2 regions of the Desulfosarcina variabilis str. Montpellier genome follow, and region 2 is predicted to be linked to the other one. Evidence: riboswitches for the same ligand, from Rfam matches in the RefSeq annotation. Region 2 holds a riboswitch; the other holds the start of a gene.
The links. Region 2 has a riboswitch for cobalamin ahead of Dvar_RS38110 (methyltransferase). Riboswitches for the same ligand answer to the same signal wherever they lie in the genome.
Positions count from the first base shown of each region.

Region 1: linked by a shared signal. The riboswitch ahead of Dvar_RS31610 (helix-turn-helix domain-containing protein) and the one ahead of Dvar_RS38110 (methyltransferase) in region 2 are both predicted to bind cobalamin.

Region 1 is NZ_CP159846.1:6,971,286-6,987,639, reverse strand. Features, by position in the region: gene Dvar_RS31625 (hypothetical protein) at 19-750, shown strand; gene Dvar_RS31620 (trimethylamine methyltransferase family protein) at 910-2,115, shown strand; gene Dvar_RS31615 (cupin domain-containing protein) at 2,463-2,843, shown strand; cobalamin riboswitch at 2,922-3,136, shown strand; gene Dvar_RS31610 (helix-turn-helix domain-containing protein) at 3,254-4,165, shown strand; gene Dvar_RS31605 (TonB-dependent receptor) at 4,192-6,240, opposite strand; gene Dvar_RS31600 (ABC transporter ATP-binding protein) at 6,281-7,069, opposite strand; gene Dvar_RS31595 (FecCD family ABC transporter permease) at 7,069-8,088, opposite strand; gene Dvar_RS31590 (ABC transporter substrate-binding protein) at 8,078-9,157, opposite strand; gene Dvar_RS31585 (methyltransferase) at 9,178-10,209, opposite strand; gene Dvar_RS31580 (hypothetical protein) at 10,735-10,983, opposite strand; gene Dvar_RS31575 (AAA family ATPase) at 11,391-12,374, shown strand; gene Dvar_RS31570 (DUF2201 family putative metallopeptidase) at 12,377-13,696, shown strand; gene Dvar_RS31565 (hypothetical protein) at 13,711-14,178, shown strand; gene Dvar_RS31560 (hypothetical protein) at 14,414-14,800, shown strand; gene Dvar_RS31555 (metal-dependent transcriptional regulator) at 14,856-15,362, shown strand; gene Dvar_RS31550 (LbtU family siderophore porin) at 15,665-16,354, shown strand, end outside.
Region 2 is NZ_CP159846.1:8,434,848-8,451,201, reverse strand. Features, by position in the region: gene Dvar_RS38155 (ABC transporter substrate-binding protein) at 1-662, shown strand, start outside; gene Dvar_RS38150 (iron chelate uptake ABC transporter family permease subunit) at 769-1,923, shown strand; gene Dvar_RS38145 (nitrogenase component 1) at 2,486-4,696, shown strand; gene Dvar_RS38140 (nitrogenase component 1) at 4,674-5,966, shown strand; gene Dvar_RS38135 (hypothetical protein) at 6,089-6,310, opposite strand; gene Dvar_RS38130 (hypothetical protein) at 6,778-7,077, shown strand; gene Dvar_RS38125 (transposase-like zinc-binding domain-containing protein) at 7,131-7,415, shown strand; gene Dvar_RS38120 (AAA family ATPase) at 7,483-7,836, shown strand; gene Dvar_RS38115 (hypothetical protein) at 7,837-8,394, shown strand; cobalamin riboswitch at 8,462-8,809, shown strand; gene Dvar_RS38110 (methyltransferase) at 9,094-9,828, shown strand; gene Dvar_RS38105 (DUF2089 family protein) at 9,922-10,227, shown strand; gene Dvar_RS38100 (hypothetical protein) at 10,220-10,861, shown strand; gene Dvar_RS38095 (SdpI family protein) at 10,882-11,220, shown strand; gene Dvar_RS38090 (hypothetical protein) at 11,289-11,519, shown strand; gene Dvar_RS38085 (hypothetical protein) at 11,534-11,659, shown strand; gene Dvar_RS38080 (hypothetical protein) at 11,720-12,067, shown strand; gene Dvar_RS38075 (radical SAM protein) at 12,103-13,020, shown strand; gene Dvar_RS38070 (nucleoside hydrolase) at 13,360-14,820, shown strand; gene Dvar_RS38065 (FIST signal transduction protein) at 14,980-16,354, opposite strand, start outside.

The DNA.
Region 1 (16,354 bases), 1.5 Mb from region 2:
CCGCTTCTGGGTGTGGCGGTGGTCAACCCGTTCTACTGGCCGGTCAAGCCGTCGCTTACCCGCCTGGCTCGCTCGGCAGTCACCCGCAACTGGGGCCACCACTACGAAAAATGGTATTTTTTCTCCTCTTCGAAGGATCGTAACCGGCTGTACTGGAACTACATCAAGGGCATCGCCGATGCCGTCGACCGTTTCAGGAAGAAGCACGATGTGCACGTGATACCCGTTGGTATGGAGGCTATCGACCTGGAACCCTGCACCGACCTTTGCAATGCCCTGGGGCTTCCGGCAAAGATCTTCACCTCACGAATCTATGACGGCTACCAACTCACCGCCGTGTTGCACTCACTGAGCATGCTGGTCACCTCGCGCTACCACGCCCGGGTTCTCTCCATGACCGGCGGAGTTCCCTCGATAGCGGTCTCCATGGACGAGCGGCTTTACAACATCTTTCAGGAGTGCGGCCACCTGGACGACTACTACCTGTCCACCAACGACGCCAACCTGGGCGATCATCTGCTGAGCTCCCTGGAGACGCTATGGGAAAACCGCGACACGGTCTCCAGGGAGATCTGTGCCTGCGTACCCCGTTACTTGAAAATCATGGCTGAGATGGGCCGGTTCTTCCACGGCTTTGTCCAGCGCTCCTTTCCCGGCATTGACCTGCAGCCGTTGCCCGGGGACTGGAAGGATTGCCTTCCCCAACTCCATCCCGGGCTGCAGAAGATTCTGGCCGACAATCCGCATTGAGAAACGCACCTGACGAAGGCTAATGCGTACAGCGCTACTGAATCGAATCGGCGTTATCGCCACGTTGATTCGTATTGCTTTCACCTTGCGGATTGAGCGTCTTGATCCTTATGTTGTATTCCCTGGCGACCGATATCCAGCATAAAAAAGGAGTCAACAATGAATGATCAACCATTCCACCAACAAGATCAACTGATCGATCCGGTGATGCTGGACCAAATCCATCTGGATGCCCTCCGCGTTTTGGAAGAGGTTGGGGTCAGATGCGATGCACCTGAAATCAGACGAATTTTCGAGCAAACCGGCCTGGCGGCTGTCGACGATGCCACCGGCCACCTGCATGTGCTCGCGCCGCTTGTCGAGCAGGCGCTGGTTACGGTGCCCAAGCGAGATCAATACTGGATCCCTGAAAATTCATTCGGCGTGGGGGGGACGGCCCCTTTTGTCTTCGACGATAAAAGCGGCGAGCTGGTCGCCCCAACCTTCGACCATCTGGCCCGCATTGCCACCATTGTTGACCAGGCGAGTGTGGTCAACTTCATGGCCCGCGGTGTTCTGATTCCCAAGCAGGAAGTCAAGGTCATGGACGTTTTGGTGGCCCATTGCCAGAAGCCCCTTTATGTGGCCGCGGTTACCGACGCCGGCATTGCGCGCACCGAGGAAATTCACAACCAACGCGGGAACATCACCGTTCAGTTCTCGCTGATCAACAGCCCGCTGAATGTGATGCCGGAGATGGAAAGGCCTTTTTTGTCCTGTGTGCGCAAAGGACTTCCCATTTATGTGTCCACCATGCCAATGGCCGGGCTATCGGCCCCTTATTCCATGTCCGGGCTGTTGACGCTGACCCACGCCGAAGCGCTGTTTGGACTGACCCTGACGCAGCTGGTAAACCCCGGTATCACCTGCGTGCATTCGGGGCTCCCGTCCATTGCCAATCTGCAGAAAAACTACGCGGTCGATCTGGGGCTGATTTCCCACAATGTGGCTAACCTGCTGATGAGCGCCATCTGCCGCAAGCTGGATTTGCCGTCCATCCACAGCGCATGTACCACCAATGAGGATTCTCCCGGCATACGCGCCGAACAGGACGCGGTGAACGGGTACGCCCTCATGAAAAAATACGGCTTCCACCAGATGCGGCACGCCTTTGGATTTTTAAAGGAACTGGTGTCGTTCTCCATCACCAAACTCGAGCGCCACATTGAATTGTGCGAGGAGACCGGACCCGATCAATCACCGGAGGTTCGGATCGAGCCTTATGATCCGGAAGGTTTCGACGCCATAATGAGAAACGGAAGCCGGCCAAACTACATGAACGATGACCATACCCTAAAAAATCCCGGCAAGGTATTTGTCGTTTAAGCTCGCCGTAAAACGAACCACATCATTGCCATTGACAAGGATGCCTATGCGCCGATTTTTCCAAATCCCACTTTGGCGCCAAGGGCGATCTTTTTGGAATCATGCCCCATTTGAGCAAGTTCTTATCCTCTCAGGCTGTCGTTAAAATTGTTGATTCCACAAAAGACAATGGGTATATGGGCAAACAACTGTTGGCGGTACCTGAGTTGAAAGTCAAGCACATTGTTGTTCGAAGCGGTCGGTTGTAATGTGAGTGGGAGAACCTGTGAACCCCTAAATGATTGCCAAAAAACGCTTTTTGTTGTATTCGATGCGCCATTCATCTATTGCAAATTAATGAGATAATTATGTCGTCAACTATTTTCAAGGTCAACCCGAACGGCGAATTTTATTTTGCCGAAGGATGTTATATTCTCGAGCTGTACAACATACCGGATGATCCCGACGCCTCCATTGCTCGGGCGCGGATTACCCCCGGCATGGCGACCCAGCTACATCGTCTGCATGGTATCACCGAGCGTTATACCATTCTCGAAGGCGGCGGTCTGGTTGAGATAGATGGGCTTCCAGCACAGCCAGTCGGCCCCGGGGATATGGTGATGGTGACTCCTGCGAGTTCCCAGAAAATTACCAACACCGGAGACACGGATCTTGTTTTTTTGGTTGTGTGTACCCCGCGATTCGTTCTCGAAGCTTACGAAGAAATTGATTCCGAGCCGATGCTTTAACCACAGCCCCGGTCCGGGTGTCATTCGATCTTATTATCTTGACAGATTGGTTTTCATTCAATAAACCATCGCCTAACATATGAAAGATGAATCATCGGTGTCCGATGGGACTTGATAGGGAATTCCGTGAGAATCGGGAACGGATCCGCCGCTGTAACACTCATGCTTTCGATCATTTACAGAAGGCGAACCTTGGGCAAGTGTTGGCCACTGTTCATTTTTAAAAAAAGTGAATGGGAAGGTTGTCCAAGGTGAGTGAAGTCAGAAGACCTGCCATGATTCACATGGCAAAACCTATCGGAAACTATATCGTTTTGCCGGATTACAATTGATCTGTACGGGATTGAAAACGGCATCCCGGGTCCACATTGGGCCCGGGATTTTTGTTTTGTCCGATCGGGGGGCACACGATGATTACGAAAAACTTTACTCAGCCTGAAGCTGCAGCTTTTCCCGGAACACGTTTTGACTGGCGCTTGAAAAATGATGCTGGAGAAGGGTATATCCGGCGCCGGCGACTGGATGACGATTTTTTTTTAACCCAGAGCTATTTATGCTCACCCCAGCCCTTTCGTTCCCGTTTTGAACCGCCAACCCATTCCACGGCCTTTGTTTTTATGCTCCGCGGCAGCACGCGCATCCGCATTGCCGGCTGCCCTTCCTGGGTGGAAATGCATGCCGGTGAGGTGTGTGCGTATGTTGATGGCGGTGACCTGATTCGGCGGGAGACACCAGCCCATCAAACCATGGAAGCCCTGGTCGTCAGAGTCGGTGATGAGCGGCTGGCCAGTATCTGCAGCGACCTGGATCTTGCCCTGCCCAATGGACTCAGGCGCGGACATGTGCCCCTGATTCGCGGCAATTCACCGTCAACAAGTGTGATTCTTGAGAAAATCCACCACAACCGGATGAACAGTGCCACCGAGTGCCTGCTGGCCCAGGCCCATGCCATCGATCTGATCTGCGACATTTTTCTCGATCGAAACGCTGCGATTGGCACCAGAGAAAACGATCGGGTGCGCGAGCTGGCGGCGTACATTGCATCGGACATCGGTCGCGATTTCAACCTTTCCAGCCTGGCCAGGATGGCGGGCGTAAATCGTACCAAACTCAACCGCCTGTTTAAAAAGGTGCATGGCTGCACCGTGTTCGAATATATTCGCCGGGAGCGGCTGCGCCGGGCAAGCCAGTGGTTGTGCCAGACAGACATGCCCATCACCGACATCGCTCATGCGGCCGGCTTCTGCTCCTCCAGCCATTTTTGTCACTGTTTCCACCAAGTCTATGGAAAGCCGCCCAGGGATTTTCGCTCGTGCGCTTGAAAAAAAGCATCGGCTGCGCAAGCGGTCTAAAAACGCACATTCAAACCAAAGATCGCATTGAACCCCGGCAATGGATAGAGAGATTCATCACCGGGATTACCGCTGCCGCTGCCAACCGCATCTTCACCAAAAACATTGTTGGCCACAAGGTACAATTCGGCTGCGCCGATCTGTTTTGCGTATCTTGCATTGAGAATCCAAAACCCATCTTCTTCGGTGGTATTGGCATAGTTGAAATACCGCTTTCCCGTATACACGGGATTCAGGGAAATATCGCCCAACATCTCATCGCGAAAACCCAGTTTGAAGGCAAACATGATATCCGGCACGCCGGTCAACTTATTCCCGGAATAATCAACGCCCCGGCTGACAAATTCATCAAACTCGGATTGCTGCCAGGTAAAGCTGGTCGAGGCATAGAAGCCGTGGGGCAATCTTGCATTGGCGCCGACCTCGACCCCTTTTGCGGTGGTTTCGCCGGCGTTTTCGTATTGCGCACTCAAATCCGATCCGGATCGAACGAATTTATCGGTGACATCCTGCCAGAAAAGGGCAACGTTGTAGTCCAGCCAGCTGGAGATATTGCCGCGTAAACCCGCTTCATAAGCCCAGAGCCTTTCCGGATCCAGCTCACCGTTCGTGTACCACATCGGTAGCCTGACCGGACTTTTTATTCCGCTGTTGAGCCCTGCAAACAGGTTCACTGCTTTGCTGGCTTGATAGGTAAAGCCGATCTTGGGGCTGACGTCGCCTTTGGCCTGATCCCAGGAATCGCTGCTGGCGATATTGGCGACCTGCTCCAGATCAAAATAGTCATAGCGAAGACCGGCGCTAACCGTCAGCCTGTCAGTCATGCACAGCTCATCCTGCAGATACCCCGCATAACTGATATCTTTGCGTGAAAAGTCTCTGTTAATCTCCCCGATATCGTAAAAACTGGTTGCCATATATCTTTTTGCCGTCATATCGTGGTAGCGATACTCCCCGCCGACAACAAGCTTGTTGACCATCCCGGCAATATCGTGGTTCAAGGTCACATTCACCTCCGGGTGCGCCTGCCACCCCTCCTGGTCAACATAAGCTCCCCAATATAATTGAAAATTGGTGTCTTCCATTTCTGCTTTGGCCATGAGTGTATGCGGTCCCAGCTGCTGGGTGTACACCAGGGCGCCCAAAATGCCTTCGGTCTCGTTGTGATAATCAGCGCCGGTAATCGGATTTTGGGAAGGATCTTCCTCGAACTGCTGCCGGGTCAGCGCTTGTGTAAAATTTCCCTTTGAGTCGCGGAAAGATCCATGCAAGGAAATGTCGGCATCATCACTTACGGCGTATCGCGTCATGGCATAAACGTTATCGCCATGGAGATAGCCGCCATCCTGATACGCGTCCTCGCGTACGGCAGATGCATCGATATAGTATTGCCATTTCTCTTTAACGCCATTGATGACACTATACCCGTTGCCGCCGCCCAGGCTGCTGAACGCCAGACCCGCGCTGGCCTCCACCGGTTTGTTGGCTGTTCGGGTGATGATATTGATCACACCGCCGATGGCCTGGTCTCCATACTCGGCCGACGGCGTTTTGGTGATTTCGATGCGTTCGATATCGTGGATGGCCAGGCTGCCGGAGCGCACGTATCCAATTCCCGGATTAAACTCGATGCCGTTGATCATTACCTTCATGGCCCAGTTCGACACTTCGCCGCCGCGGCTGCTCATCGAGATATCGCCACTGGTCGATCCCCTGTCTGTGCCGACAAAATACATGCCCGGTATATTCATGTCCCGCAGCACGGTGAGCGCATTGTAATGCCCGGGATACTGCTCCAGTTTCTCACGGGATATGACCGCGATATTGGTTGGAATGTTGTCAACCGTTGTGGCCATCTTGGTGGCGGTAATGGTGATATCGCCGATATGCGCACCGGACTTGCTCTTTTTATCAACCGCTGTATCACCCTGGGCCCATACCGGCTGACAGCAAAACACGGCCATGATGACCACCATTGACTTAAAGCAAAATCGCCTTCGGTAACCGTTTCTGCGCAATCCCGTTGCCTTTGATTCATTGTCCATGTGCTTTTCTCCTCATAAAGATCCTTGTAGCCCAACCCTATTATTCCATGACAACAAGCGCTTTGAATGTTGTTGTCGCGTCCTTCTCAACAGTAATGATTTTCGATTCGACCTCAAAAAACGACCTGATGGTCGCTTCAGTGATGATCTTCGCAGTCGGTCCGCAAATGTAGGTCTTTTCTTCGGATGCCGTACGCCCCTGCATAAGCGTCAAATCGGAGATCCGCAAGGCATGCTCAGGGTAATGGGTGTTGATGATGCACGAGATTCCGCGTTCTTTGGCCAGCTTTTCCAGCATCTTCAGGACCCGGATTTGATTTTTGTAGTCCAGGTGCGATTCCGGCTCATCCAGGATCATCAGCTCAGGGTCTTTCACCAGCCCCCGCGCCATAAACACCAGTTGCAGCTGGCCGCCGCTCAGTTGGGAGCAGAGCCTTTTCTTCAAATGCGCGATGCCGACTTCAGCCAGGGTCTGATGTACTTTTTGCCTGTCTTTCCGGCTGGGGATGGAAAACAAACCGATATTGCCGGCCAAGCCCATCATGACCGTATCTTCAACGCAGTAGGGGAATACGAATTTGTACGCCTGGGGGACATAGCCGATGCGGCGCATGTGCTTTTTGTAATTCATCTGCTCACCGTCAATCAGGGTCTGCCCCTGTTGCCACGGCAGAATACCCAAGAGGCATTTGAGCAGGGTGGTTTTACCGATCCCGTTCTGGCCAAGGATGGTCAGGATCTGCGCGGACGGCAGGGTGAAAGAAATTCCCTTCAGGATCTCTTCTTCCCGTGAGTAACTGAAGTGACCGTTTCTAACCTCAACCTTCATCAGCTTCCCCAACCGGAATATCTGTACACATAGATAAACAGCGGCACCCCGGCAATGGCGGTCAAGATGCCGATGGGAATCTCCGCCACCGTGGCCACCCGGGCAATAAAATCAATGATGATGAGAAAAATGCCGCCCATGAAAAACGCCGCCGGAAGAAGATGCTTGTGATCGGCGCCCACAACCATCCGGCAGACGTTGGGAATGATCAGGCCGACCCAGCCGATAATGCCGGACACCATCACGCTTGCCGCCGTGACGACCGTTGCCAGGGCAATGATACTGAATCGCAGGCGCCTTGGATGGATGCCCAGCGAAAAGGCCTCCTCATCGCCCATGGAGAGTATATTCATCCGCCACCGCAGGAGAAGAAGTGTCACCGTTGCGCCACCAATCAGGGGGCCAACAACGGCCAGTTCGGCAAAGGTGGTGTTGGCAAAGCTGCCCATCAGCCAGTACGTGATGGCCGGCAGCTGGGAATCCGTGTCGGCAACAAGCTTGACCAGTGATATCAGTGCATTGAAGAAAAACCCGACAATCAAGCCGGCCAGCACCAGAGATACCGGCGAGGACATTTTTTTTATTTTGGAAATGGTGTAGGCACAAAGGACGCTCAGCAGGCCGAATCCAAAGGCCAATACCGCGGTAATGCCCGTGCCCCCGGAGGTTAACAGAATCCCCAGCGCAGCACCGAACCCGGCCCCGGCGCTGACGCCCAGGATATCAGGACTGACCAGCGGATTCTGGAAAATGCCCTGAAACGATGCCCCGGCAACAGATAACCCGGCGCCGACCATCACACAGAGCAGAACCCGGGGCATGCGTATATTCCAGACCACCGTCGCTGCGGTACAATCGGCTGTGATGCCGAGGATTTTATCCAGCAGAATCGATACCACCGCTTTCGGGGGCACCGCGTACCTGCCCATGAAAAGGGACAGAAACATCAGTGACAGCAGGCAGATGACCAGCATTGCATAGATCAGCCGGTAATTTTTTTCGTTTTTTTTACTTGGCATGGGGATGCAGGATGGATTGCATGAGGTGATCAGAAAGGGTGATGTTGTATCGACGGGAATAATAGGCCCTCATCTCTTTCTTGAACTCAGCACGACTAATCAGGTCCGGATAGTTTTTTGCGATCAGCCACAAAAGCGTTAACGGTGAATCGGCATGGGGCGCCCCCCAATTCATGAGCCCCAACGGCATGTCATGGACTGCCCCTTTGCGAACCGCCGTGATGGGGTGCCAGTTCTGGCCGGGAATACTGCCATTTAAGTATCTGGAGGCGGGAATTCCCCGGAACACATAGATAACATCCGGGTTCCAGGCCAAGAGCTGCTCCATGGAAACTTCCCTGTTGTCGCCCTTGATATCGGCGGCATTGACAAGACCGCTTTTGTTCAGCCAGTCGTCACCGTATGATCCGATGCCCCGAACCGTCACCTTGTCTCCCGTATTGGACATAATCATCAAGCCCTTCTTCTTAGGGCCTTTTCTGTTGGACAAAAGAGCGGTCGCCTTTTTTTTCGCCTGATCCCACTCCTTCTGCAAAGAAAGCGTGCCACCGCTGGCAGTAAATATCTCCCGCATAAGGGTTTCTATGGCCACGGACCAGACTTCGTTATCCTGGTTGTCGATATAAAAATCCAGGACCGGAACGGGTAATCCCTGAAGTCCTTCTCGCTGAAATTTTCCATATACAAGGATGGCGTCCGGTTCGAGCTTGAGCAGTTCTTCGGCGTTTGACTGAAAACCGGTGAGAAATCCGGTCGGAATACCCTTCCATCCCGGCAAGAGCAGATCGAGCAGTTGGTTGTTTGCATCCGCAAAGGCGACCTTGTGCGTACCAACGATTTTGGTATTCTCAATACGAAGCGCGGCAAATGTCGAGACCAGCGGCGGCGCAACGATCACGACGCGCTGCAAGTCCTTTGGCGGTGGAAGCTTGACCGTGTTGCCCTGAAGGTCGGTTACGGTCCGCAAGGCGGCGGCCTTGTCAGCGGCAACCGCAGCCTGTCTGCCGCCGATTAGGAGAAGAAATTCCATCAAAATACAACAAAGTGCAGTAACGACGACTGTTCGCATGGACGCTCTCTTGAATCCCTTTACCTGGCTACAACCAGTTCAGCCTGTCCCGCAGGCAAATCAAGCATCGTTGAATTCACCTCTTTAAAACCGGCCTGCGTCAGGCAGGCGGCAATTTCTCCCTTGGCAAATGAAAAATCCTGCCCTTCCAGAGACAGGGAAAGCCGCATCAAGACAATATTGGACGGCGCCGTCCGTTCACCGGTCAATCCTTCGTGCAGGCAGACCAAAACGCCATTGGGGGCGAGCGACTGCTTGACGCGCTGAAAAAAGGAAACCCGCTCTTTGACGTAATAAAGGTTGTGGCTGGCCCAGATCAGGTCATAGCCGCTGCCCAGGGGCGTCTCATTGTAATCACCGGCGATACAGGAAATCCTGTCGGCCATGCCTTCTTTTTTCAGCTCCTTTTCAGCCAGACGTATGATGGCCGGCAGATCCAGCAGCACGCCTGTTGCCTCGGGACGGCGGCGCAGAATCTCGGCACCGATAAGCCCGGGGCCGCCGCCCAGATCCAGAATTTTTTTCACATTGCCAAACTCCGGGAGCGTTTCAAGCAGATCCGCACAAATGGCCCCCATGCCCGCCCGCTGATAGGCTGCCAGATGAGCGGTGGCCCGTTCCCACTTGGATTCGTTTTGCAAGGCTTCTGTCTGCGGCACCGCTGGCGGGCCGTTTTTCACAATGTCCACAATTTTTGAAAGATTCTTATGCTGCATGGCTTTCATGTTTGTTAACAGACCGCCCATGAAAACCGGACTCTTGCTATCGAGGAAATGGGCTCCGAAGTCTGTATTGCTGTATTTCCGGTTTTCTTTATCGGCCAGCCCGAGCGCCACCATGGCGTCCAGAAAGTAAACAAGGCCGGCGGTGTCGGTCTGTATGCCGATTCTTGCGGCGATTTCATCCACATTCGATGTCTCATTAAGAATGTCGGCCATGCCAAGCGCCATGGCGGCTTCCAGAACAGCCCATCTGACCGGTGCAACCAACAGATCAAATAATGCCGCCATGGACGGATATGGGGTATTGGGCGAGTGAATACTGGTTGTCATCCTGTGTTTCTCCAGCTCGAGGTAAAACCGGTGCGCCTTTGCAACAGGGGTGCGGATTAAAAAAGGGGGGCGCTGTCAAATTTGACCTGTGCAATCCGTTTTTAGCCGTGCTTGCAGTTCCTTTTATAATGTTAACCGCTAACTGCTAACTGCATCGTTTGAATTTTGTTTAAAAACACCATAAGGGCCTTTCGAATAATATCATTTGCGAAACAATAAAGATCATTTGCGGAACAAAAGGAGTCAGGCGAATGTGTATTATTGCGGCCGATAAGCTTGTTTCATACGGCCCAATAAAGGCATGGCAAAGCGAGAAATCTAACTGAAGTGTTTCGCGACAGCCGATTTTTCTGACAAACAAGGGCAAGCTGGTCTAATACGCCTACGAGCAATATCAAGAAAAGATGGATAGGGACTCTTATGAATAGGTGAGCCGACTGACGGATAAATAGGTGGCGGTTATCGAGAATTTTGTACGCGAACTGGAAGAATTATCAATGCTCATGAGGAAATGGTCCCCGCATATTACCAGCCGATGGACAGCTGCCCCATGTAACGGCGATCACTGCGTTGACCGGAATAAGCGCCCACCTCCTCAGCGTAGGTGGCGAAATCCAACCGCACCAGCCAGATATCGATGGTGGCGCCAACAGTGCCGTACCCTTGGTTGAGTCCCGCTCGTAAGCTCAGAATCTTGGGCAGTTGGAATTCGATACCCATGTGGAGCCGCTTCGCCCAATCATTATCTTCGCCGACGTTTTGGGACAGGTCCATATAATCGATGGCTCCTATTAAACCGAATCCGGCAAAGTCTTTTTTCAGAGCGATTCCCACATTGCCTGGAATGGAAGTTTAACACCGACTCCGCCGGCCAATCCGTAATCGCAGTCAAAGCCTGAACAAAGTCAAAAGTTCCAAACGTTGGCAGGTAGGGCGCGAGAACAAGCGGTAGATTGAATTAACGCTCGCTTTTTAAGGCCGATTTCGAAGATCGCAAAAAACGATTGACAACCGACGTATTGAAAGGTAAATGATCTGTAAAAAATAGATATGTCTAATATAAATAAATAGACCTTACGACTCGCGGCCGGTTAGCGGTGCGCAAGGCAGTGAAGGTGCAAGGCGGCTTTTATCGGGCAGCCATTAGCGCCTTTTTTTGGTCTGAGCCCATGAGGAGAACAATGAAACCATCGCGCATTATAAACACCCTGAAAACCCTGATCGACGTCCGCCAGCCGGTGTTCATTTGGGGGGCGCCCGGTGTGGGGAAAAGTCAGGTGGTCGCCCTGGTGGCCCGGAAACAGGGGCTAAGCCTTGTGGACGTCCGCGCCGTTTTGCTGGATCCGGTAGATCTGCGGGGGCTGCCCCATATCGATAACAACCGGCGTGCCTGCTGGTGTCCGCCTGAGTTTTTACCCGTGGACGGTAAAGGCATCCTTTTTCTGGATGAACTCAACGCCGCGCCGCCCCTGGTACAGGCCGCCTGTTATCAACTGGTGCTGGATCGGCGCTTGGGCGAATACCGGCTTCCCGACGGCTGGAGTATCGTCGCTGCCGGAAATCGGGAAACCGACCGGGCCGTTACCCACCGTATGCCCTCGGCCCTGGCCAATCGCTTCGTTCATCTTGATTTCGATGTGGATGCAAACGAATGGCTGACCTGGGCTCAAGGTAACGACATCGCCCCGGAAGTGACGGCCTTTATTCGTTTTCGTCCCACGCTTTTGCATGCCTTCGATCACCAGAAGGACGACAAGGCTTTTCCCACGCCCCGTTCCTGGGAATTTGTCTCGCGCATCATGAACCAAAAACACCAGGCCGTCCCTGACTTGGAGTTGATCGCCGGTGTGGTCGGGGAAGGGGCGGCAGCTGAGTTCTGTGGGTTTTTACGGATTTATCACAACCTCCCGGATCCGGAGACCTTGCTGGAATCCCCGGAAACAGCCGAGGTACCCGATGATCCGGCAACGTTGTATGCGGTTTGCGAACTGCTTTCTCAACGGACAGATATGTCGAACCTGCCCCGGATGATGACCTATGCCAAACGATTACCGCCGGAGTTCAGCGTCCTGTTGGTGCGCGATGCGGCCAGACTCAACAGCGCCATTGTGCAGACACCGGATTTTAATTCATGGGCGGTGGCGCATGCCGATGTTTTGATTTGACGATGACTATCCGTACCGAAACATATCGAGACGTCATTCGTGCACGGGCAGCGCTGGTATTGGAGCATCCATTTTTCGGTCACCTGGCCCTACGGATGAAACTTGTGGAAGATGGCAAATGCGATACAGCGTGGACGAACGGTAAAATCCTCGCATACAATCCACATTATGTAAAAATCCTGCCTTTCGAAAAACTCAAGGGATTGGTCAGCCACGTGGTCATGCACCCGGTCTGCCGCCATCATCTGCGGCGCAATGGACGTGATCCCGGCATGTGGAACATGGCTTGCGATTACGCGATCAATTGGATTCTGCTGGAGGCGGGGCTGGTGCTGCCCGATGGTTTTCTGGATGATCCCAAACTGCGTGGCAAGACCGCCGATGAGATTTATGTCCGTCTTGAATCGGAGCGCTCAGGCAAGAAATCGGAGGCCTCCGACAACCCCCATGAGAAGCATTCTTCCCATGATGGTGAGCCCATCGATCTTCCCGATGATGCCGCAGGTCCAGGTCACCAGCAACCTCATGAGGAAACCGATGCGGCCATAGATGACGCCGATGCTATGGGAACACCGGACAGCCAAAGGGAAAATCCGGATCAGCAGGCGTCCTCCCAGGGTGATCCGGGCCGTTCCGGAGAAGTCCGGGATGCCCCGCCGCCCGAAGCGGGGGCCGGCGGTATGGGTGAGGAAACAGCGGATGAAAGTCAGTGGCGCATCAATTTGGCTCAGGCTGCAACACGGGCCAGATCCATGGGGGATTTGCCGGCTGGATTAGCGCGTTTTATCGACACTCTGCTCAGCCCGAAACTGGACTGGCGGCAGTTGCTTCACCGTTTTATCCAGGCGTCAGCACGCTGTGACTACGCCTGGATGCCGCCCAACCGACGATATGTGCACCAGGGGCTTTATCTACCGGCCATGCGAAGCAGCGACCTTCCCGAAGCCGTTGTTGCCATTGACACGTCCGGCAGTGTCAGCGCAAGCGAACTGGATCAGTTTGCCGCTGAATTATCGGCGATTCTGGAAACCTGTGTTCAACGCGTGCATCTTCTCTACTGCGATACGCAGGTGGCCCGGGCGGAAAATTTAGAGCGCCAGGATTTGCCGCTTACCGTGACACCCATGGGCGGTGGGGGTACGGACTTCAGACCGGCTTTTGACTGGGTCGCGCAGCATGGGATTTCACCCCTTTGCATGATCTATCTGACCGATCTGGCCTGCAACCGGTTTCCCGATGAACCCGATTACCCGGTGCTCTGGGCGACCATCGGCGATGAGGCCATGCGTGCGCCATTTGGGGAGCGCGTTCATATCAAATAAGAAAAGGAGTACGCATGCGCATTGAATGGAAAATCCATAAGCGGGCCGGGCACCTGCGTCCCAAATTATATTATGCGATGACCCTGGAGGATTTTGAAGTCGAACTGGCCGTTCCCATGGTGAGAATCACCAGCACCATTCCCAAACCGCCGGATGCCGGTCAGCACTATGTGTGGCCGGGAACCAAGGAACGCGGCCGGGAGGCGCCGACCCAGGTATATGATTTGTGTTCTCCTTCTCACAAGACCGGTCACTGCCGGGAAACGTTGATGCTGCCCATGCGCCAGGGCAACGACTATCCTGAAATTGAGGACTCGTTTCTAAAACTTCGCCAGGCCTATGAGGATGCCCTTTTGACAGCCTATGCCAACAGCGCATTTGAATCCGAGGGCCGTCTGGATATGACGTCTGCAACCAAAAGGTGCATGGCGCCAGTGGTGGCGGCGCAACGTTTTTTGACGGCAATCGAAAAAGCATCCTGAAAACCCAGCCACTCTCATTGAAAACAGGTTGACAAACCCAAGTAAATTGCTGTAAGAGCCATCTCTACAAAAAATAGATTGCTCTAATAAAAATTAGAACACCTTACGACTTGCGGCCCTTTTTGCTCCGCCTCGGTTGAGGCGTCGGTGCGATAAGCTGGGAGGGTGTATACAGGGAATCATCTGTTCATGAAGTCCTATATACAATCCCTTTTGACAGAAAGGACGCAAAATTATGGCCAAAATCGGAAAACGAACGAGAAGTAACTGGACGATTGGGGCACATACAGTCAACTCGTATAAAAACAGGGTCCCCGATCCGGCGGTAAAACGAAAGCGCCGCACCAGCAAAGAGATCCGGCGAGTCATTGCCCAGGCATTGAACCGTGTTCAAAACGATGGGCGAACGGTGTATTTGTCTGCCGATACTTACAAGGGAGAATCAAAGCCGAAAACACTCTACCGGATCGAGTTGTTCAAGAACGATTATTATGTGCTTTGTATACAACAACAGGTGGTGACCCTGTTCACGGCCGATATGATCGCCGGTGATGCGCAAAGAGGGGGGTTGATTTTTCGCGATCAGGCGCCTTTTAAATCGCTGGCGGCCTATTATGAATGAGGTTTGTTTATAATAGCCTTAACTATGCATATTGGGGCTATGCCAGGGCACATGCATGCCACCAGCAAGGAGACAGACGGTTAGACAGAAATTCGCGTCAGGCAGCAGTAATTTACCAGGCAAGAATAAGTGTGATCATTATTTGGAAGCGATTTTAAAAATTGAAAACAGCCATGGAGCGGCGCGTGTTACCGATATCGCAAACGAATTGGGATTGAGCAAAGGATCGGTTTCCGGGGCCCTGAAAAAGCTGAGAGATCTAAAATTCATCAACTATTGGCCCTATCATCCGGTGACATTGACCCGTATGGGGAGGCAAATTGCCGAAAATGTTTCATGGCGCAATCGTGTTCTTTTCCGTTTTATGACAGAAGTGTTGTTGATGGATAAACCGTCGTCGTACCAGGCGGCGAAGTGTCTTGGTCATGTAGTTGAAGATACCGTCGTGGAATACATGCGCCGTTTCATGGCCAAAATGTCTCAGATGAACGATTCTTCGGTGCCGGAGGGGTCAGAAAGACAAGTGAAATCAATTACAAAAAAAAGAGTAGAACCACGATGATGCACAAGCGGACAAGCGAGAACACATATCCATGGTGCGCATTGCTCGGTGTTTTCTTGCTGTTCGTAATCATGCCCTAAGGATCAAATCCCCAACGAACGAAAGCAAACTGATTTGAAAATCCATTGACAATACCGTTGTTGTGAAAAACGGTGCGGACCGCGTTTTGGTTTTGTCCTGCGATCATAAACGATAACATCGCAAGATGGAGGGCTGTTTGTCGCCTATAAAGTTAGTTGAAAAAAACTTTACGCGATAAACAAAAGATAATTAACATTATTTAACTATTGAGGAGTGAAAAGATGAAAAAGATGACGTGGGTATTGCTGTTCTTGCTTCTGTATGCAGTGGTGAATATTCCATTGGCCATTGCAGAGGTGATGTCGAATCATGAATTGTCGCAACGCGTGAAGCAACTGGAGGAGAAACTACAAACAGAGGAAGAAGGAGCTCTGGCTGAATGGGCCCAACGGATCACCATCGGTGGTGTCGTAGAGGCTGAAGTCGGTTATACAACCTCAGATCCGGTGGGCGGTGAGAGTACCGATGGTAGTGATATCGCCGTGGCCACGGTAGAGGTGGGGATCGGTGCGAAAATCGTCGATCATGTTTCCGGTGACATTCTTTTTCTGTATGAAGACGGGGATGACGGTGTCAACATTGACGAAGCATTTATCACCATCGATGGCGAGGATGCCGTTCCGCTCTACCTGCGTGTCGGTCAACTTTATGTCCCCTTCGGTAATTTCGAATCGAATATGATTTCAGATCCGCTGACCTTGGAAATCGCCGAGACAGGCGAAGGCGCCCTCCAGGTCGGTACCGAGATCGCCGGGTTATACGCCTCGGCCTTTATTTTCAATGGCGACATGAACGAAATCGATGATAGTGACGATCACATCGATAATTTTGGCGCCAATGCCGGGTTCGGGATGGAAAGCGATGCCTTCAGCGTCGATGTCGGGGTCAGCTACATCAACAACCTGACCGAA
Region 2 (16,354 bases):
TCACCTCGGCGTCGGGGTCGATCTATGATAGCCATCCCAAATTGATGGAGGCTGGATTGCCGACCGTGATGGTGATCGACCATATGGAAGCCCATCCCCTGGGACGCCTGGAGTGGATCAAATTTTTGGGATTGCTTTTGGGTACGGATGCGCATGCCTGCCAGTTGTTCGATCAAACCGTAGCCGAGTATAAGCAGTTGGTGGAGAAAACCGTTGCCGTAAGCAAACGGCCGCGGGTACTGACCGGCGCGCCGTTCCAGGGTCACTGGTGGGTTGCCAGGGGCGGCAGCTTTATCGCGCGCTATATCCGTGATGCCGGTGGCGATTACCTGTGGGCAAACATTCCCGGCGTGAGCAGTGTTCCCATGGATATTGAAAGCGTCTATGAACGGGCCCTTTCAGCCGACGTATGGATCAACACAGGAAGCTGGAAACGGGTTGATGAATCTCTGGCCGCCGATCCGCGTTTTGGCATCATACCCGCACTGGAAAAAGGGCGCATGGTCAACAACAACAAACGCCTCAATCGCTGGGGAGGCAATGACTACTGGGAATCGGGCATGCTGCACCCGGAAGTGGTGCTGGCCGATCTGATTGCCATTTTGCATCCTGGCCTTTTGACGGATCATAAATTGGTTTATTATCGGCGGCTTGAGAGGTGATGGGGTGAATGGGGGAGTGGGGGACGGGGTGAGTTCAGCGCAAATATATCTATTCGTATAATGATTCTGAAAATGGCAATCTAAAAACATGACATTAGGAAAAGAAATGAACAACAAATTCTCTCATTCACCCCATCACCCCATCACCCCGTCACCACGTCTCCCACTCTCCCACTCTCCCCGTCCCAATTTTGCCGGGTTTCTGACTAACGCAAGTTCATCCAGAAGCTGGCTTTTTCCAATTCTATCACTCATCCTGGCCGGCCTGTTCATGCTCGACCTGATGACCGGTTCCGTGCCTATTGCCCCGGATCAGGTGCTGCACATCCTTTTGGGAGGTGATGCCCAGCGGGCATCCTGGGAGAAAATCGTCTGGCTGTTCCGGCTGCCCAAGGCCATCACCGCTATCCTGGCCGGAGCTGGTTTGGCGTTAAGCGGTCTTTTGATGCAGAACTTGTTTCGCAATCCGCTGGCCGGCCCGTCAGTGTTGGGTATCAGCGCCGGCGCCAGCCTGGGCGTGGCTGTGATTGTGTTGTACAATGCGTCCGGCAGTATCGGTCCCCGGTTTGTGGCTGACCTGGGCCTGACCGGTAAAGCGGCCATGGTCTGCTCCGCCGGACTGGGGGCCGGCATGGTGCTTGCCGCAATTTTGGCCCTGGCCCGGCGGGTCAAGGATGTGATGACCCTTTTGATCGTCGGCATCCTGTGCGGGTTTGCCGTTAATGCCGCCGTGAGTGTGCTGATCCATTTCAGCGTGGCTGAACGCATTCAGGCTTATGTGAGTTGGACGTTTGGTAGTTTTGCAGCCGTCACCTGGACCGACCTGAAATTGTTTGTGCCGGTCGTTCTTATCGGGCTGACCGGTTGCCTGTTGATCCGTAAGCCGTTGAATGGGCTGCTTTTAGGGGAAGCCTACGCCCGCAGCATGGGACTGCGAATCAACCTGCTGCGTCTGGTGGTCATCGGCCTTACGGCCCTGTTGGCCGGCACGGTGACGGCTTTTTGCGGGCCGGTGGCTTTTATCGGCGTGGCCGTGCCCCATCTCGGACGCGTTGTTTTGGGCAGCGCCGACCATCGGCGCCTGCTGCCGGCCACGGCCCTGTTGGGGGCAATGACCGCCCTGGCCGCCGATTTGTTGGCTCAATTTCCCGGCAGTCAGGCAGTGCTGCCGTTAAATGCGGTTACCGCCCTTTTGGGGGCGCCGGTAATCGTTTGGCTGATAGTTCGACGAGGTAATCTTCAGAAAACGTTTGCCGGATAGTTTGTGTCTGCCCAGAAATAGACCAATTGGGTTATAATTATTATGAGCGTGTTTGAAAATTCTGGATAAGGCCCGATAACAAGGCGGAAAACGGCTCGAAAGCGGAGCATATATGTTAATATGTGAGCATTTTGAGACGTTTTCCAACGCTGATAGCGGGACTTAGGCGGGGTTTTCAAACAGGCGCTAAGGGAGGAATGATGCACTTATACTGGCGCGTACAGAACGATTTGGACTGTTTGGGGGAGGTCATCCATTTTCATGATCCGGGCCTGGTCCGATGCTTGCAGATGTGGGTGCGCAAGAATATGACCGGGTTGGCTATGGCCGCAGGCCTGTATTCGTGTGAAACGCTTGGCGTCAGCCGGAACTGATCTCTGGTAAGGGCTCGCGCAAAAATAAATTCACAAATTGTCAGTGTTCAGGCGCCCGCTCAGCAAGGCGCGAAGACAAAGGAATATCAGGCATATTCCGTGTTTTCGCAACGCCGCTGAGCGGGATGGATGGGCGCTGAAAATGTGAAGTTATTTTTGCGCGAGCCCTAAGCACAAGGAAATTAACAGTGATAAAAATTGCCATCTACGGAAAAGGCGGCATTGGCAAATCGACCATCGCGGCCAATCTGTCGGCGGCCTTGGCGGCAGACGGGCGGCGGGTGCTGCAGATCGGCTGCGATCCCAAGCATGACTCGACCCGGCTGCTCTTGGCCGGCCGCACGGTCGTCACCGCGCTGGATTACATGCGCCAGACGGTGCCCGCCGAACAATCGTTGAATGATTTGCTGCACACCGGATATGGCGGTGTGGTCTGTGCCGAGGCCGGTGGGCCGGAGCCGGGAGTGGGGTGTGCGGGACGGGGAATTCTCAGCACCTTTGCCTTGTTCGAGCGCCTGGGCCTCAATACCGAGGATTTTGATGTCGTGCTCTACGATGTTCTGGGCGACGTGGTTTGCGGTGGGTTTGCCGTGCCACTCAGGAAAGGTTTTGCCGATGCGGTGGTGGTCGTGACTTCAGAGGAGTTCATGGCTATTTATGCGGCCAACAATATTCTCAAAGGGGTCCACAATTTCGATGGCGACGGCCCGCGCCTGGCCGGCATTCTTCTCAACAGCCGCGGGATCGACGAAGACCCGCGGCCGGTCGAGCGGTTTGCCCAGGCCGTTGCTGCGCCGATCATTGGCCGGATTCCCCGCAGCGACCGTTTCCGCCAGGCGGAAAAGACCCATCGTACGGTGGTGGCGGCCTATCCCGACACTCCTGAGGCGGATCTGTTTTACGATCTGGCCCGCCGGCTGGCTCAGAATCCGGTTCGGGTTCCTGCTCGGCCGCTGGATGACGGGCTGCTTGAGCAAATCGTGCTGGGCGGTGATGGCTCAACCGTTATCGAAGACGCTGCCGTGTCATCCAGCGCATTCCCTATCGACCAGGATGCGCCTGCGCCGTTGGACGTCATTGCCCAGGGCGGGGGGACGGCCGCACTGCTGTCCAAAAGCATGCTTTTTCGCGAACCCTTGCACGGATGCGCCTTTACCGGCGCCATCAGCATGACGACCCAGGTTCGCGGCGCCGTTACCGTGGCTCACGGCCCGAGAAGTTGCAGCCATATTGCGCTGCGCACGATTCTGGCCGGCGGAATCCTTACCCGGCGTCATGGCGGCGATATCATGCCCCGCCAACTGGCACCGGCCCTGGTATGTTCCGACATGAACGAGGAAACCGCGGTATACGGGGGGGGAGATCGCCTGCGGCAGACCCTGAAGCGGGTGCTGGCCGAAAGTCCGAGTGCGGTGTTTGTGGTCAATTCCTGCCCGCCTGGGGTGATTGGTGATGATTTGGCAGCGATTATCCGCGACGTGACCGGCGATTTTCCAGGCGTTCCTATCCTGCCTATCACGGCGGACGGTAACATTCGCGGGGACTTCATGCAGGGCGTACTCAATGCCTGCACCGAAGGCGCCGAAGCCTTGATTGATCCGGCGTTGTCTCCTGAAGGAGATCGGGTCAACGTCCTGGCTGAGAAAAACATCGCCAACAATGCCGAATCCAATTTTAGAATGGTGGCCGATCTTCTTGCTTGCCTGGGGATCACGGTCAATTGCCGCTTCGTGCGTGACACCACCGTGGCCGATCTTAAAAACTTTGGCAAGGCACGCCTCAATCTGCTGGCCTATGACGATCATTTCGGGCGGGTGCTGCGCGATTTTTTTCTTGATCGGTTTGGTTCGGCTTTTGCCGCACATCCCTTTCCGGTGGGCTTTTTTGAGAGTGCACGCTGGTTGACGGATATTGCCGCCCATTTCGGTAAAACCGGCGCGGCCGAGCAATTGATCGCGGACCACCGGCAGCGCTACCGAGAGCAGATGGACCGGCTGCGCCCGCATTTGACCGGTCGTCGGTTGATGATCGTCAGCTATATTCACGATGTGGACTGGATTCTCGAAACCGCCTTTGATGCGGGAATGCATGTGGAAAAGGTCGGCATTCTGGATTACACCCAGGATCATCTGTTTCGCACCCGCTACGAAGGGCGCTTCGTGGTGCAAACCGGATACACGGCCGAGCAGCGGGACCAGGATCTGACCGACATCCGGCCCGATCTTTTGCTGTGCAATTATGTGCCCGGCGCGCTGCCCATCACCGTGCACGCCGATGGAATTCCGCTTTGCCCGGATGTGGGCTTTGGCGGCGGCGTGGCCCTGGCCCGCCGGTGGGCGACACTGCTCAAGGCCCCCATAAGGGAGGGATGGCGCGATGATGCCCCAGAAGCCGCCTGATCTGACACCCGACGGATTCACCGGGGCCATTATGGCTGTGGAGGGCATCCGCGATGCCGCCGTTTTGCTCAATGGTCCCACGGGGTGCAAATTCTACCACGGGGCCATGTCCGACGGTCAGCTTCCCAGGCAGGCGTCCATGGACCCCCTGCAATTCGCCGAGGAGTTTTACTTTGGTCAGCCGCGGGTGCCGGCCACCTACCTGGACAACCAGGATTACGTTTTCGGGGCCACCGAGAAATTGGAGAAGATCCTGCCGGCCGTGGCTGCCAAGGGCCACCGGCTGATTGCCGTGGTCAATTCACCGGGTGCGGCCTTGATCGGCGACGACCTGGAGCGCTTTATCGTCGCTGCCGGGGTGCCGGTTCCCTGCCTGGCCCTGGAGAGCGCCGGTTTTTCCGATCGTTTTTCCCAGGGGTTCCAGGAGGCGGTGGTGCGGGTGCTCCAGCGGCTGGCACCGTCCCGATTGCCGGTCCGGCGCGGGCAGGTCAATCTCATCGGCCTGTCGGTTTTTCACCGTCATTGGGCAGGCGATGTGGCCGAGCTGACCCATTTGCTCGGGCTATGCGGAATTACAGTCAACACGGTACTGTGCGCCGGTTGCACGGTTGATGAACTGGAAAGTATTGCCGCCGCCGAGGCCAACCTGGTGGTGCACGACGAATTTGCCGACCGCCTGATGCCTTTTCTCAGGTCTCATTTGGACATGCCATCGCTGGACCCGATTCAGGGTGCGCCTTTAGGATTTGGGCAGACCCGGAACTGGATCGAGAAGGTGTGTGAAGCGCTGGCCGTGGATGCCACCCCGGCGCTGGCGGCCATCGACCGGGCCAGGCAGCGGGCCTATGCCATCCTCAGCCGATTCAATGCCCTGACCGGTTTGCCCCGGGGAGCGACCTTTGCCCTGATCGCCGACGGGTCCATTGCCTTGCCGATGACCCGGTGGCTCTATGACTACCTTGGCATGGTGCCCGTGGCGGTGATCCTGCAGGAAACCACACCGGATTGTGCGGCGGTCTTAACCCGGTTTCTGACGGATATCGATTGTGCCGACGCCTTAAACGCTGACCTGTCCAGGGTTCAGCCGGACCTGGTGTTTGGTGGGGAAGGGGTGATCGGTCATTTTCGAGCCCGCGGCATTCCGGTGGGGGGCATCGATATCGCCCTGCCGGGAAGCGGTGCCATCGAAATCATTGACCGATGTCAGTTGGGGGCCACCGGTTCGCTCTGGTTGCTCGAACATATATCGAACGGCCTGTTGGAGAGATAATGGTCACAGACATGGCCAGGCCAGTTAAAGCGACCATTCGGGATCACTCTCAACTTTAGAGCGTTCGCAAACAACCAGCGCTTTAAGGCCAACGGCCGATATAGGCCCAATCGTTCCATTGTTTATGCTGTTTTACGATGCCCCGAACCGCCTTCCAGGTAATAGTAGTCCTGACACGCCTGGCAGATGGACGATATGCTATACTCAAGTTTTGAGAAGGGAGAGCGAAAGTGATCTGCCGGCTTACCGCAGATCTTGCAGGTCTGGGTCCCCCTGGCGGTAAGGCTGCGTTTGACGACCGCTTGGTCTTCTAATACTCGAATTAATTCACTAATTTTGTCCATATGATAGTCCTCGGTTGCAATATTCCGCATCGTTTTTTGGAAGTTGGAACTGCCCTGTCTGCCGTGGGATTGCTCGTGATAAGGCATGGCTGCAGAGCAGTTCACAGGAAAGGAGGAGGTCGGTTGTATGTCAACGGTTACGGGAGGAACCCGCAGCCGGTAGATATCGTGAGCGGCCTTGTTATCACAGATCGCATAACGTCCACAGAGGCCACCATTTCATTCCGATCACGTCTGAAGTGAAGGTATCCTGGCTACGTTACATGAATATTAGTGAACGATCAGAAATTTGTTAGCGATCCTTCATTTTTATCAACTGCTTTCTTTAAAAAATCTTTATCCTAACATAAATCTAACATTCTGCTAACAATGCTAACATAAGATAGATATAATAGACCTTCCGGATATTGTGCTGATGACTAAATTGTCGGATTTAAAAAAAACCTTTAGCATTAAAGGAGGTTCCGATGATTTCCAAAGAATTCAAGATTGAAGAGTTTGTAAATGCTGTAAAGGATAAAGATCCCAAAGAAGTTATTACATTAGCACTTCAGGAATCCACGAAAGCAGATCGTATTGTGATAAAGAAAGGTAAGCAATTTAATATTGAGGATATTCAGACTTACTCTCGTCAGCTGAAACAACTCATCGATTATCACCGTTATTCAGTGAAACCTCGTCGACACATAAAAAAAACCTACAATCTTTACATGAAATATTGGGGGGATGATAACCACCTCAATGAGTGCCTCCAAGCGAATCAATAGATGCGTTGAACCAACAAATCATCGGTTTAAGCGATTGTTACAAGAAAACATGAATGATGTTGAACAATAGGACAAGATGCCCTGAATGTGGTTCTGATGCATTTTACCGCTATGGTAAGACACAAAACGGCAAAGAGAGAAGAATATGCCTTGTTTGCAATAGCCAATATGTTGTTAACCACTCATGGGACGAGATCCCGGACAGGCCGAATTGCCCAGTTTGCGACAAACCGATGCACGTGTATCAGCGACGGTCAGATTTTATAAGATATCGGTGCAGTAATTATCCTAAATGCAGACAATATTTAAAGGTCGCGATCATTAAAAAGACTGATTGACACGCAATATATCTATCATATACGTTGAATATAATCTAATTTTATACCTTTTTAACTCTGAGCCCCAATGATTATTGCCATCGTCAACCAAAAAGGTGGGGTGGGCAAAACTACCCTATCTGTCAATCTTGCCGGTTTGCTTAGTGAACAATCGCCGATTGTTTGCCTGATTGACACCGACCCCCAAGGCAGTGTCTTGCAATGGCACGCGATCAGCAGTCGTCCCCGTTTCAATGTCAAACACTATCCTACCCCTTTCTCAAAACGGGAGCTATCCAAATTATCCGCAGTGTATAAACACTTGATCATCGATACGCCACCGGCGCTGTCCGGCGTGACCCAATCGGTCCTAAAATATGCCGACCTGGCGATCATTCCCGTGGCACCCATACTCCTTGAAAACACACAAAGAAGGAGATGAATGATGGCGAACTCACTTTCAATTGCACTTGAAAAAGTGCACTCCGGTGTAGGTCAGGGCAGTGTTTTAGAGCAGATCGATAAACGCTACCGTAAGCAACAACGATTGACCCTGTTTGGAATGCTTGAACAGATTGATAATAATAAAATAAACGATTTTCCTGTAATCCTTTATAAACATATTGCGCAAAACGGGAAAAAACAGCCGGCGTTGTTGCGATTTTTTCTCCCGAAATGGAAAAATCATGATGAAATTTTCTGGCAAGCGCTTGGAGATTATATAATTCTGGCAGTGCATCGAGTGAAAGATCTAGAATTTGATAGGATCAGAGGCCGGTTGAAATTGGAATACTTTGCTAAGATCAAAGGCCGAATTAAATATCCGAACGATATTCAGGCGATCATCAAAAAAATAGCTTTCCTTGTCGATACCGAAGCTTTACCGACAGATTTTACCCGCTTCAGAAGAATGGCAGAACGGCGTGGCAGTTTGGGCGAAATGAGCAAAGAACAAGCGGCTGTAATTGGGGCCGCGTTAAAGTTTATTGAAATCAGATAGGTGTATAGTGGGCATCTTGAACGGTCTGTTGGAATGAACCTTGACAATCCTGGGTATTTATATAATTAATAACATTCTCATATAAGGTGCGCCACGGCGCGTAAAAGGGAATTCCGTGAAAATCGGAAGCGGTCCCGCCGCTGTAATCCCGATCCTTCGTTTTGAGAGCCTGTTTTAGAAGTCTGGATCAGGCCCGATAACAAGGCGGAAAGTGGCTCGAAAGCGGAGCATATATGGCATATGTGAGCATTTTGAGACAATTTCCAACGCCGTTAGCGGGCCTTAGACGGGTTGATTAAACAGGCTCCAAGGAACCTTTACAACAGGGAAACGCCACTGTCGCTCGACCGGGTGATGGGAAGGCTGTTGTGAAGGCGGGAGAGCCAGAAGACCTGCCTTAGTTTGCCGACTATCTGCGATGAACAGTGGCAGTGTATTTTTGCTGGGTGAAGAAAACGGGTGTTACCCTTCATGCATGGTTTGTGTGTGAGGGGTTTTTTATTTTTATCGCGGCCCTAATACAGCTTTAACTTTTCTTTGCTTTGAATCTCCTTTCTGCTCTGAGCGCCGCTTCTGCTGGTCGTCAATGTTGTAATCAGTCCAATCCATCACTGTTTTTGTCCGCGATGCAATAACGGTTTTTATCCAATGCAATGAATTTGCATCGCCAAACGATCACACCAACCAAAGGAGGAATTTATGGACCAGGACGCTTATGAAATTGCCTTTCCCGACAATGCTCAAGACCTGGACCAGAACGAGGAATTCATTATCCTGCAGGCTGAAAAGGGCCACGAGAAAGTGATGCTGCACGATTACCAGCGGTTTTTTGAGGTACCCGGCCTTTACGAAGAAGTCTACAAACGCCTGAAGTGTTGTTCGCCGCAGATGCTCTGCGGTTTGCTCAACAAAGCCATGGACGCCCATGAAAATGATAGCGATGCACTCCGGGTACTTGATTTTGGGGCCGGAAACGGTGTCGCCGGTGAACGCCTGAAAGAAAACGTCGGGTGTGAAACCATTGTGGGCGTTGATATCATCGAGGAGGCAAAAGAAGCCGCCTTAAGAGACCGGTCGAAGCTTTACGATGACTATCTGGTGGCCGACTTTACCGACCTGGATAAAAAGGAAAAAGACATCCTCGAATCCTATGATTTCAATACCCTGTTCTCGGTGGCGGCCTTGGGCTACGACCACATCGGCACCGAGGCATTTTTAAACGCCTTTGAAATCGTCTCCGAAGATGCCTGGATCGCTTTTAACATCAAAGACCGTTTTCTCTCCGAGGAAGATTCCAGCGGATTCAGGGATACCATCCGTGACTTGGTGCAAGAACGGTTGCATATCATTGAATCCCAACGCTATGTACACCGACTTTCCATTTGTGAAGAACCGCTTTACTACATTGGTGTGGTTGGAAAGAAAACCGAGTAGCCTGTCTAAATATTTCGCGAATAATATTGACAAAAAGTTAGTTGTCTTTTAATAATGTGTAACTCTAAATAAACATTATTAAAGGATCGTGCCTTGATTCGCAAACAATTGCCAATCATTTGCCCCAGTTGTCAGGGCTTGCTCAAAGTCCAACGCCTCGCATGCGATACATGTGAAACAACGGTTGGCGGCAGTTTCGATCTGCCGATACTGGCGCGGTTGCCAAGTGAAGACCAGGATTTCATCATCCGGTTGATCGAGGCCAGCGGCAGCTTGAAGGAAATGGCCCGTGTTTACGGGCTTTCCTATCCCACCATACGCAACCGTTTGGATTCGCTGATTGATAAGATCGCTCAAATCAAGAAGAACACTGATGCCGAGGAGGATGGTGATGCATGAAGGCGTATGGGAAAAAGGCCCTGGCAGGCGCATGGAAATCAGCCGCTGGCTGTTCAATCCGTTTTACTATGTGGCTGGGGCAAAGGCATTGGTGATTGGACTGCTTGCTCTTTTACCAACCGGTATTTTGGGTTTTTTGGGGGGAACCCGTTTTGACGGTATTCTCGATTTTCACCTGGGACTTCCGCCACTGTCCATATGGGGTCATATCACCGAAAATTTATTGTCGTGGTTGCTGCTTGGCATGCTTTTGTTTTTGGCCGGCAAAATTGTTTCCAAAAGCAGGCCGCGTTTGATTGATGTGTTCGGTACGCAAGCCCTGGCGCGATTCCCCTATCTGTTGTTATCGCTGGTGGCGCTGATGCCCGGCGCCAATCGATTCACTCACGCGCTATTAGAGGGCCACGCGTTGTGGAATCAATTTTCCGCTGACATGGCGGCTTTCCTTTTTATGGTTTGTTTCGGACTGGTGATGCTGGTCTGGATGGTTTTACTCATGTACCGGGCCTTTGCCTTGAGTTGCAATGTCTCGGGAGCCGTTGGCGTAACCGTTTTTGTTGTTACTCTTGTTGCCGGAGAGATTATTTCCAAAATACTCATTTACCATTTGTTTCCCATCGTCATGGTTGCCTAATTGAAAAAAGGAGGCTCAGTATGGCGTTGTCGATAAAGATCATCGGTGTCAGCAATATCATGGTTGGCCTGCTAACCATCATCATCAGTTTTCCTCTCGTCGCCAACAAGGTGCCGATGAATCGAATATATGGCATTCGGTTCGAGCAATCATTCGAGTCTCAGGAGATGTGGGTCGAGATAAACAGGTATGGTGGCAGTCAGATGATGGGCTGGTCGATTCCACTGATCCTGCTGGGGGTGGCACCATTTTTTCTGCCGTTGGCAAGACGGTCGCTTTGGATTGCCGTGTTGTTTCTTGCGCCCTTGATTTATCTGATTCCTGTGCTGATCAGCTATTTTTATGCAAAGCATCTATGACTCAATGGTACGCATCGAAGATTAGAGAATGACTGTTTCAATTGGAATTAAAGAGGAAAGAAACCCACATGAAAAGCTGTTTTTTTTTATCTGGCATACTTTTGTTGATGATCTGCACGTTGTGTGAAGCTCAGTCTGAGACGATCATTAAACTTAAAACAGAAACAGGAACGATCGAAGGGTCACTGCTTGCTCCAAACGGTAAAGAAAAAGGTCCTGCCGCACTGATTATCGCCGGCTCCGGTCCTGTCGACAGGGATGGCAACCTTCCTGGGATGACCAAGAGATTGCCAAACTGAAAATGATCAAGGGTATGAACCACATTTTCAAAGAAGCGGATATCGATCGGATGAAAAATCTTCAGACTTACAACCAACCGGATTTGCCAATAAAAAGAGAACTGGTTGAAGTCATTATCGGGTTTGTCCGGAGCGTTTAGTTGCAGATTACTATTCGCATTGCCCAACCCAATGACAGAAAGGATCGGAGAAATTCGTGTTTGAAGATGAATGAAAATAACCTGTACCGGGACAGATATATTGAAGTGTATCCCGAGTTTCTGATTCTAAAAGGATATTTCTTCGGGCCGTTCGGGAAGAAGAGAATTGATTTTGATACGATACGAATGATCGAGCTTATCAATCTCAACTTCTGGACCGGACGGTACCGGATTCAAGGAACAGGAGACTTCCGATCATGGTTTGCTTTAGACATGGATCGTCCCTCAAGGGAAAACGCATTCCTTATTCATCGCCGCCAAAAATGGTGGCGAATCGGATTCAGTGCGGAGGATGTTGATCGTGTCGCAGACCTTTTCCAAGCGAAAGGGCTGCTTCGAAAAACTTGAAGTGAAGATATTAAACGGAACTCAGGAGTTTCGAAATGCCCCGATATATTAAGCAGAAGCTGGAAAGACCAGTGCTTTTTCCCAAAAGAGATGAACTGAACGAAATGTTTCTATCTGATTATAACCTCTCATTGTATGCCGGGCGATGCGAATTTGCTTGCCAGTATTGTGACGGCATTGCATTTGATGACGGTTTTGTTGAATCTGAAGTCGTTGTCGATACAGACATACCCAGACGACTGGCTTTGGAATTGGCGGATATCCCCTCTAATGAAGTATTGTGCCTGGGAAGAGGAGAGGCCTATCAACCCGCTGAAAAAAAGTACCGTCTCACGCGTCAGGTTCTGAATGTGCTGCGGGATCATCGCCGCCCGGTGGTGATCATTACCAAGAGCCCTGCCGTATGTGAGGATATCCCGGTTCTGACTGAAATCAACCGGTCGAGCTTTGTCATTGTGGCAATGACCCTGGTAACGCTCGACCCATGGTTGTCCAAGCATCTCGAAGGGCAAACGCCCTCGCCGCAGCAACGCCTTGACGCCATTGCCGCCTTGAAAAAGGCGGGCATTGCTTGCGGCGTGGCATTGATTCCCATTTTTCCTTTTTTAACCGATGATGATGCCTCCCTGATTCAGATGTTCGACGGCTTCAAAACCGTTTCGCCGGATTTTGTCCTCTGGGAGCCGTTGTGGATCCATGAAGGCCGCCATCAGCAACGGTTGCAGGCGCTTCTGGCTTCGATGGACGAAAACCTCATGGAAGACGTCGTCCAACTATACAACGGCAACCCGCAACCGCCGCTCTGGTACCGGCAGCAATTGAATCGCACACTGCTTGCCCTGTGTGAAGAGTATCATCTGCCACCACGGATCCCCAGTCATGTATACGAAAATACGCTTTCGCCTGAAATTGTTGCCGAGCTTCGCAGGCGAAACCAGCAGTTTGTCTATTAACGTTTTCATTCTATTCTCTTCTTTTTGCGATGTCGTCAATATCACTAAAGATATTTGATATCAAAACCGATAAGCTATCCACTGCCTGAGAATGTAAAAGCATTAAAGTTGCCTGAGTCGTAAAAAGTCGCAGTTCGGACGGAATTGTAAAAAGCCCGAGATCAAGGCTTGCGAATCCCGAGAATACCGCTATCGCGGGTGCCGTAGGCAGCGTACTGATCGTACTCCGCAGTGACGAGGGATGAAGCGTAACGCCGATATCGGACTTTTTACGAATCCGTCAAAATTGCCTGAGAACAATGCTAACGTAACATGCATGGAGGAACGACAGTGGGAAAAATGGATGCACAAAAGCGCGTCTGGGTGGATACGGATATCGCCATCGGTCATGAATCAGGTCTTTTCAGATTGTGTGATGTGGATGACGCATATGCCTTGGCCGTGTTGCTTCGCTCGGTGGAAGTCTGTGTGGTTGGCGTAAGTTCCACCCTGGGCAATACGGATGATATCAAGGTCACCACCAATACGGCCCGATCCTTTATCTCAACCTATGGTCCCAACAGCGTGTCCGTTTATCAGGGTGCCGAATCGACCCTGCCCGAGGAGTCTTCCAAGGCGACCACGAATGAGGCGGTCGAACAGCTGGCCGCGGCCCTCAGAAAAGGCCCGTTGACCATCCTGGCCATCGGTGCAGTGACGAATATTGCCCTCCTGCTGCTGAAATATCCGGATCTTGAGGATCGTATCGACGAGATCGTCCTGGTCGCCGGCCGACGTAGCATGGACCAGCATTTTATCTCCGGTCTCTGGCAGGCCAAGCCTTTCAGGGACTTGAATTTTGAATCTGATGTCCGCGCTTTTGAAGTTCTGTTGGGTAGTGAAGTCAAGCTGACACTGGTCCCTTTCGAGGCCTGTCATCAGGTATGGATCAGGCCGAGGGATCTGGCCAGGCTCGGTGAATCCAGCAAAATCGGGCGCTTTCTGGCTGAACGCTCCCTGGGATGGCTGGCCGAGTGGGAGGCGATCTTTGGTGCCAAGGGATTTAATCCATTTGACATGGTTGCCGCAGGTTATGTCATTAACCCGCAGTCTTTTAAATGGCATCAGTGGAAGGCAACGATTCAGGAAGGTCCGGATGACACCGATCACGAGAATCGCAAATCCTATCTTCTCTGCAATCCGGATATCAAAAAAGGACGTCAGGTGAATTATTGTGTGTATGTGGATGATATCTGCCGAACACTGATGCTGGAACGAATCTGCGTTCATGACATGTCAGATTTTGTTTTGGGGTTATCCCACGTCAACGTCGTGGTGCCCTGTGTGGATGAGGCGACTGAATTTTATGGACATGTCCTCGGCTTTCAGCAGGCGTATGATTCAGATGGTAATAAAATGGATTATACCGGCGTTGAGATGAAACCCTTCGCTCTGGATGCCGGGATTATGGATGCCAAGGTCAATGTGGATGTTCGCTTTCTCAAGCATCCCCAGGCCAATATCTATCTGGAACTGATGGCCTATCATGCCCCCAAGGGAAACCAGATGATCCCGCCCCAACCGAAAACCTACGACGTGGGCGGGCCGCGGCACATTGCCCTGGAAGTATCGAATTGTAAAGAAGTGTTCGAATTTCTTCGTAAGCAGGAAGGGGTCAAAATGATCAATCCCAGCGATAACTACCATCCTGTTAAACTGGACGGTTTCCCGATTACTTTCTTTTATTGGATCGATAAATACGGAATCCAATGGGAGATGGAGGCGGGACGACGCATCGGCATATCAAGAGGGATCGTCTAAAGGGCCGCGGTAAAAAATAATCACACCATCTTACTTGTTCTTTGGCCCATCTGCGGTGTTGCATCGACAGTCACATATTTCAATATGCAACCGCCAATGCGCCTTGCAGATGAACCAAAGTCCGGGGCAATCTGGTGTAATTCTTTTTTACCGCGCCCCTCAATCTTCCTTGAAAACCTCGGCATAGAGTTCTTTGGCGCAGTCGGGGCAGATGCCGTGAGTGAACTGGGCGCCGGTATGGTTCTGAATGTATTCTTCGATTTTGTTCCAGTAACCTTTGTCATCCCGGACTTTTTTACAGCTCGCACAAATCGGGATGAGTCCGCGCAGCGTTTTAATTTCTGCCAGGGCGGCCTGCAGTTCCTCGATCAGCTGTTCTCTCTCATTGGCCGATGTTTCCACCAGGCGATGGAGGGCTTTGAGGTCCTGAATCTGTTTGGTCTCCGGAGGCTGATAACGGGGCGGTAATTGACGGTCTCTGATTTTGTTATCCGTGGGGAGCTTCTCGGAAAGTGCCAATACGGTCATGGTCTGGCTCAAGAAATGGTTCCTGCCATTGCGGGAGTAGTATTCACCATAGCTGAAGAAACCGGCGGTGGGTGCCAGCTCTCCCAAAGGCGCCAATTCCAGTTCGATATCCTTTCCCAACACCCATTTACGCGACAGGCAGGAGAAGATAAAGATGGCTTCAGCGTTATGGGAGGCGAAAACATCGAAGGTGTGCCGCGCCGACTCGGCAACCAGCTGCGTGTGGCAGAAGGCAAAGCGGACTTTTTCGCCGGTGTGAAAGGGCGCCATGAACGCCAATGATCCGTCTGGCAGAACCCGGTTGGCATGCCGGGCCAGTTGCATGCCGTGCCGATCAACCATAAGCGGGAATTCGGCTGCCGAGTGAGGAAGCCGTTCGCCGACATTTTCGCCCAGGTAATGGGCGTAGACCTCCTTGGCCGGCTTTTTATCGATGGTGTGGACGATGGGCCCTTGCGCGTGGGTGACAACCATTTCCCTGCCCAGTGGAACCCAGCTCAAATTGTAGTGATTCTGGATGGTCAGGCTGGTGCCGCTCAATGACGCTGCGGCCGCTCCGCAGTCGGTAATCCCATCCTGAGTAAAGACGAACGTTCGCCTGGCCTGTCCATTATCTCCAGCCTGGGCGCCGGCGATTAGAAGGTCGGGGCGAGTGTTGTGAAAACCGGCTAAAAGTGGCTCGCCATTGATCGCACCGCCGTCTTTGATGCCACATCCGAAAACAAACGCCACCTGCGTGTCTGCCTGGACGGTCTGGGCGGCAAGTTGCCGGCCGGTCTGATACAAGTCATTGTTTTCCTTCACCAGGCCCGAACAGACCCATGTATTTTGAAACTGGGAGAAGGCGATGACGGTTTTTTGATCAAGCACGCCGCCGTCCATGATTTCACCGGCGGTGGTGGTGCCCAGCACGGCAGCTTCAGGGAAAACCGCAGTGAGTGCATCAATCAGATCCAGAATATATCCTTCGTGCGGCACGCCGCAAAAGACACTGATCAACAATTGC